Linked DNA regions of Microterricola viridarii. The main gene of each other region encodes a partner of the protein of the gene in region 2 in a complex. Links are inferred from orthologs where the notes say so. Each region holds a gene or a part of one and is shown on either strand. Other genes may lie near its edges. The genes, in order: BLT62_RS07610 and BLT62_RS13345.

Region 1 (3,172 bases), 1.2 Mb from region 2 along the record:
TCGATGTTGATCGCGTTGATGCCGGCGCCGACGAGGGCAGCACCGATGAGACCGCCGAAGAGCGCGTGGCTGGAGCTGGACGGGAGCCCGAGCAGCCAGGTCAGCATGTTCCAGACGACAGCGCCGATGAGGCCGGCGAAGATCAGTTCCGGCGTGATGAGAACGCCGCCCTCGCCCTCATTGATGATGCCGTGCGAGATGGTCTTGGCGACCTCGGTGGACAGGAACGCCCCGACGAGGTTGAGCAGCGCCGCGAGGGTGACCGCGACCTTCGGCTTCATGGCACCGGTCGCGATGGGGGTGGCCATCGCGTTGGCGGTGTCGTGGAAGCCGTTCGTGAAATCGAAGAACAGTGCGAGCGCGATGACAAGCACGACGATCAGGGTGATATCCACCGGCGACTTTCTTTAGGGGAAGAGGGGTTCGGTGAAAATACACCGGAAATTCACTAGGAATGGCTTGCCGAAATCGAAGAACTGCGGAACACCACGTCGATACTTACACCCAGATCGACCAAGGTCAACCTGAGCGCGGGTCAGCGCTGGGGACGCTCGGCCGAGAGTGTCGCATCCACGACGCTTGCAAGATCCTCGCCGAAGGTGAAGTCGCGTCGGACCTCTCCCCCTGCCAGCACCTCCGGCAACCAAAACCGGGCGTCATCCCACATTTCTGCGTACGGGACGGCGTCCAGGTCGACCCACTCCGGATTCAGCTCATTGGATTCTCGGGGAATGCCCGTCCAGCGCTCGCAGACGAAGACGTGCGAGCGCTGGCTCCACGATTCGCGGTGCGGGAAGAAGTAGTCGAGCATGCCGCGGCTCTGCAGGTCTGCGGGTGCGACGAGCACGCCCGCCTCCTCGGCGACCTCGCGCACCGCGGCATCCGCCGGCGACTCCCCCGGCTCTAGCTTGCCGCCCGGCGCGACGAAATTGCCCTGGCCGAGGCCGAGCTTCTTGCGGCCGAGCAGCACCTGCCGGATGCCGCGCTCGTCGGTGCGCAGCAGGTACACGACGCACACCTGCGGGAGCGGGGCGGGGTCCATGTCAGCTCGAATCGGGGTGGATCGAATGCGCGGCGGTCGGCCTAGCCGAACAGGATGCGGGCCTCGTCGAAGCGGTCCTGCGGCACGGTGTTCAGCCCGCCGGTCGCCTCGGCGATGCTCACGGTCTTGATCTCGGTGCCGCGGAGGGACACCATGGAGCCCCACTGGCGCTCGTAGACGGCCTCGACGGCTGCCATGCCGAGACGGGTGGCCAGCACCCGGTCGTAGGCGCTCGGGGCGCCGCCGCGCTGGATGTGGCCGAGAACGGTCGCGCGGGACTCGATGCCTGTGCGCTCCTCGATCATCGGGGCGAGCAGCTCGGCGATGCCGCCGAGGCGCGGGCGGTTGAAGGCGTCCAGGCCCTTGTGCGAGTGCGCCTCGGTCATGCCCTCGAGGGTGAAGCCCTCGGCGACGACGACGAGCGGGGCACGGCCGCGCTCGCGCACGGACTCCACCCACTCGCAGATCTGCTCGATGGACTGCGGCTGCTCCGGGATGAGGATGGCGTGCGCGCCGCCGGCCATGCCGGAGTGCAGGGCGATCCAGCCGACGTGGCGGCCCATGACCTCGAGCACCATGCAGCGGCCGTGCGAGTCGGCGGTGGTGCGCAGGCGGTCGATGGCCTCCGTGGCGATCTCCACGGCGGTGTCGAAGCCGAAGGAGTAGTCGGTGGCGGTCAGGTCGTTGTCGATCGTCTTCGGCACGCCGACGACGTTGATGCCGCCCTCGTCGTGCAGGCGGCGTGCGGCGGTGAGGGTGCCCTCGCCGCCGATCGCGATGATCGCGTCGATGCCGTTCTCATCGAGCATGCGCTGGATGTTCTCCGGCCCGCCGCCCTCGCCCTCGAAGGGGTTGGTGCGGCTGGAGCCGAGGATGGTGCCACCCTGCTTGGCGAGGCCGCGCACGTCGTGGCGCGTGATCGGCATGATGTCGGCCTCGACGACGCCGCGCCAGCCGGAGCGGAAGCCGACGAACTCGGTGTCGTGCGAGATGACGCCCTTGAGCACCGCCCCGCGGATCACCGCGTTCAGGCCCGGGCAGTCTCCGCCGCTCGTCAAGATTCCGATCTTCATGCGCCCTGGCTCCTCGTTGGTTCTGGGTGGTGGTTCCGACGCATGCCACCTGAGCATGCGCCCGAATGCCGCTTCGTCGGGGCGTATCGGTCGGATTTTGTGAGTCTACAGCGAACCGTCGATGGCCTGCCGCAACAGGTGCGCGAGCGCATTCTGCTGCACGGAGTCCGCCGCGACGAGCTCCTCGTCCGAGCCGTCCAGGGCCCGCGCGGCGAGCCCCTGCTTGCTGTCGATGAGCTCAGCGATCTTGGCGTCGATGGTGTGCGCGGCGATGATGCGCCACGCGGTGACGGGCTCCTCCTGGCCGATGCGGTGCACGCGGTCGATCGCCTGCGTCTGCTCCGCAGCCGTCCAGCTGAGCTCGGCGAGCACCACGTTGGAGGCGGCCTGCAGGTTGACGCCGACGCCGGCCGCCGTGAGCGAGCACACCGCGACCGAGACCTCCGGGTCGTTGTTGAACGCGTCGATGGCGGCCTGGCGGGCCACAGCGCTCTGGTCGCCGCGCAGCGACACCGTCTTGAGCTCGCGCTTGGCGAAGGTCTCCTCTGCGGCATCCATGACGTCGATGTGCTTCGCGAAGAAGACCACCTTGCCGACGGAGCGGACCAGCTGGGCCGCGTAGTCGGCGGCGAGCGCCGCCTTGGCCTGGCCGATCTTGCGCACCATGGTGAACACGTTGTCGCCGGACTTGGCGGCCTTCGACTCCTCGAGCTCTGCATGCGCGACGGCGCGGACGAAGCTGTCGAACTGGTCCTCGTCGAGCTGCCCGACGGTGAGGCCACGGGAGGAGACGAGGGCGAGGAAGCGCTCGCGCAGCCGGTAGCCGAGCTCGCGCTCCGCCTGGCGGATGGAGCGCCCGAGGTCGTCGTCCAGCTCCACCGGCAGGTCGGCGATGCGCTTGGCCGGCAGGTCCTTGGCCACGTCGACCTTGCGGCGGCGCACGATGCCCATGTCGATGACGGCGGCGCGTGCCTCGGCGTAGAAGCCCATGTCGGCCGGCGTGAGGCCGGACTCCTCGAGCTTGGCGAGCAGGGCGGGGGCCGGCTTGTCGCCGTTA
Region 2 (3,271 bases):
CTGCGCCCTATTGTTCGCACCGGGCTCCTGCTACTGTCTGGCCATGAACACCGTCGACGGCACAGACAAGCAGCTCCTCCAGGCGCTCAGCGCCGAACCGCGCAGCACCTTCGTCGCGCTCGCCGATCGGCTGGGCGTCTCGCGCAACACGGTGCAGGCGCGGATGAACAGGCTGGAGCATTCCCGCGTCTTCCTGCCGTTCGATCGCTGCATCAACCCGGCCGCCCTCGGCTACCCGCTGACCGCGTTCATCGAGGTGAACCTGCAGCAGCGCCAGATCGGCGCGATCATCGCCCAACTGGCCCGCATCCCGCAGGTCTTGGAGGCGCACGGCATGAGCGGGCAGGCCGACCTGCTGGTGCGGGTGGTCTGCTCCGACGCCGAGGACCTGTTCCACATCGACGCGACGATCCTGGCGATCGACGGTGTCGAGCGCACCGCCACCTCGCTCTCGATGAGCGAGCTGATCCCGTACCGGGTGGCGCCGCTCATCGAGGGGGACGGCGGCGCCTGACGCGTGAAACGACGGATGCCCGCCTCCACTGGGGAGACGGGCATCCGTGTGCGACAGGGTGCGACTGCTTATTCGGCAGCGCCCTCTGCGGGGGCCTCGGAGTGCGCGGCCTCGTGGCCACGGCCTTCGCTGTCAGCGGCCTCGTCGACGACGACAGGCTCGAGCGAGAGCTTGCCGCGGTCGTCGATCTTGGTGATCGCGACGAGGATCTTCTGGCCGACGCCGAGCACGTCTTCGACGTTCTCGACGCGCTTGCCACCGGCGAGCTTGCGCACCTCGGAGATGTGCAGCAGGCCGTCCTTGCCCGGGAGCAGCGAGACGAATGCACCGAAGGTGGCGATCTTCACGACGGTTCCGAGGAACTGCTCGCCAACCTCGGGGTTGGTCGGGTTCGCGATGGCGTTGACCTGGGCACGAGCGGCCTCGGCCGAGGGGCCGTCGACGGCGCCGATGTACACGGTGCCGTCTTCCTCGATCGAGATGTCGGCGCCGGTCTCGTCCTGGATGGCGTTGATCGTCTTGCCCTTCGGGCCGATCAGCTCGCCGATCTTGTCGACGGGGATCTGCACGCTGATCACGCGGGGCGCGGTCGGTGCCATCTCGTCGGGGGCGTCGATCGCGGCGTTCAGAACGCTGAGGATCGTGTCGCGGGCATCCTTCGCCTGCGTCAGCGCGGCCTTCAGCACGGAGGCGGGGATGCCGTCGAGCTTGGTGTCGAGCTGGATCGCGGTGACGAACTCGCTGGTGCCGGCAACCTTGAAGTCCATGTCGCCGAGTGCGTCTTCCGCACCGAGGATGTCGGTCAGTGCCGCGTAGCGGGTCTGGCCGTCGACGGTGTCGGAGATGAGGCCCATGGCGATACCGGCGACGGGGGCCTTGAGGGGCACACCGGCGTTCAGCAGCGACAGGGTCGAGGCGCAGACGGAGCCCATCGAGGTCGAGCCGTTGGAGCTGAGAGCCTCAGACACCTGGCGGATCGCGTAGGGGAACTCCTCGCGGGTCGGCAGAACCGGGACGAGGGCGCGCTCGGCGAGTGCGCCGTGCCCGATCTCGCGACGCTTCGGCGAACCAACACGGCCGGTCTCACCGGTCGAGTAGGGCGGGAAGTTGTAGTTGTGCATGTAGCGCTTCTTGGTGACCGGGCTCAGCGAGTCGATCGACTGCTCGAGCTTCAGCATGTTCAGCGTGGTGACACCCAGGATCTGGGTCTCGCCGCGCTGGAAGATGGCGCTGCCGTGGACGCGAGGGATGACAGCAACCTCGGCGTCGAGCGGGCGGATGTCGGCCAGGCCGCGTCCGTCGATGCGGACACCCTCGTTGAGCACACGGGTGCGCACGACGTTCTTGGTGACCGACTTGTAGGCGGCGCCCACCTGGTTGTTGGCGGAAGCGTCGAGCTCGCCGGCCTCAACCTTGGCGGCGATGGCCTCCTTGACGCGGCCCTTGAGCTCGTCGTCGGCATCCTGACGCGCGACCTTGTCGGCGATCTGGTAGACGGCCTTGAGCTCCTCGTGGGCGAGGGCCGAGACGGCCTCGTACACGGCGTCGGCGTAGGGCGGGAACAGCTTGAAGTCGGCGGTCGGCTTGGAGGCACGGGCCGCGACGGAGGCCTGGGCCTCGACGAGCTGCTTGATGAACGGCTTGGACGCCTCGATGCCCTCGGCGATGACCTGCTCGTTCGGCTTGATGGCGCCGCCCTGGATCAGGTCCCAGGCGTTGTCGGTGGCCTCGGCCTCGATCATCATGATCGCGACGTCGTCGTTGCCAGCGGCATCCGTGACAACGCGGCCGGCGACGACCATGCTGAACACGGCGTCGGCGAGCTGCGAGTGCTTCGGGAAGGCGACCCACTGGCCGGAGCCAGCGCCGTCGGGGATGAGGGCGACGCGCACGCCACCGATCGGGCCGGAGAACGGCAGACCGGCGATCTGGGTCGACATCGAGGCCGCGTTGATCGCGAGCACGTCGTAGAGCTCGTCGGGCTCGATGGCCAGAACGGTCACGACGACCTGGATCTCGTTGCGGAGGCCGTCGACGAACGACGGGCGCAGCGGCCGGTCGATCAGGCGGCAGGTGAGGATCGCCTCGGTGGAGGGGCGGCCCTCGCGACGGAAGAAGGAGCCCGGGATGCGGCCCGCGGCGTACATGCGCTCTTCGACGTCGATGGTGAGGGGGAAGAAGTCGAAGTTGTCCTTCGGCTGCTTGCTGACGGAGGTCGCCGAGAGAAGCATGGTCTCTTCGTCGATGTAAGCGGCTGCAGAGCCCTGAGCCTGCTGAGCGAGACGGCCGGTCTCGAAGCGGATGGTGCGCGTTCCGAACTTGCCGTTGTCGATAACGGTTTCGGCGAACGTGATTTCTGGACCTTCCAAGAGGTCTATCTCCTTTGTTTAGCCTCGCTCGCCCGTGTGGCGCGCGAGTAGAACATCGGAGCAGGGGAACAGACAGATTTCAGCGCATCGCGATTCTCGTGAAGAAAAGCGGCGTGCTTGCACTGGCCACCAGTAGAAATACGCCGTGCGCTGCGAACAGGGTGTCGCGCTCGGAATACCACCACAGGGGACCAGCATCCTGCCAGCCTGCTCCGTTGGTGCTCTATTCAGTTGTCATGCCCTGCGCCCTGGGGCACAAGACATCCGCGCTCACTCTAGCAGAGCGGCCTGTCCAGGCCCCGGATGCCGCGGATCTGGCGCGCTCCGTGGCAGAATGTTCGCATGAGTTCCGAAGAAGAGAACGCCCTCAGCGCAGCTGAAGAGACCA

What was found.
Region 1: BLT62_RS13345 (region 2) and BLT62_RS07610 share a complex: the UniProt entries of both Bacillus subtilis proteins name them as parts of the possible RNA degradosome complex. The link is inferred for Microterricola viridarii from one-to-one orthologs.

The regions. Positions count from the first base shown.
Region 1 is NZ_LT629742.1:1,672,804-1,675,975, reverse strand. The notes cover bases 100-2,956. They hold BLT62_RS07610 (6-phosphofructokinase), read right to left. Parts: upstream 2,116-2,956; coding sequence 1,084-2,115; downstream 100-1,083. Other genes in these bases: BLT62_RS07605 (DEAD/DEAH box helicase), read right to left, coding at 2,221-2,956; BLT62_RS07615 (8-oxo-dGTP diphosphatase), read right to left, coding at 536-1,042; BLT62_RS07620 (inorganic phosphate transporter), read right to left, coding at 100-395. Also shown: more of BLT62_RS07620, read right to left, coding at 1-99; more of BLT62_RS07605, read right to left, coding at 2,957-3,172. UniProt on the Bacillus subtilis protein: Catalyzes the phosphorylation of D-fructose 6-phosphate to fructose 1,6-bisphosphate by ATP, the first committing step of glycolysis.
Region 2 is NZ_LT629742.1:2,907,590-2,910,860, forward strand. What follows is about bases 234-3,189. They hold BLT62_RS13345 (polyribonucleotide nucleotidyltransferase), read right to left. Parts: upstream 2,884-3,189; coding sequence 583-2,883; downstream 234-582. Other genes in these bases: BLT62_RS13340 (Lrp/AsnC family transcriptional regulator), read left to right, coding at 234-514. Also shown: more of BLT62_RS13340, read left to right, coding at 44-233; BLT62_RS13350 (DUF5302 domain-containing protein), read left to right, coding at 3,226-3,271. UniProt on the Bacillus subtilis protein: Involved in mRNA degradation. Catalyzes the phosphorolysis of single-stranded polyribonucleotides processively in the 3'- to 5'-direction. Necessary for competence development in Bacillus subtilis.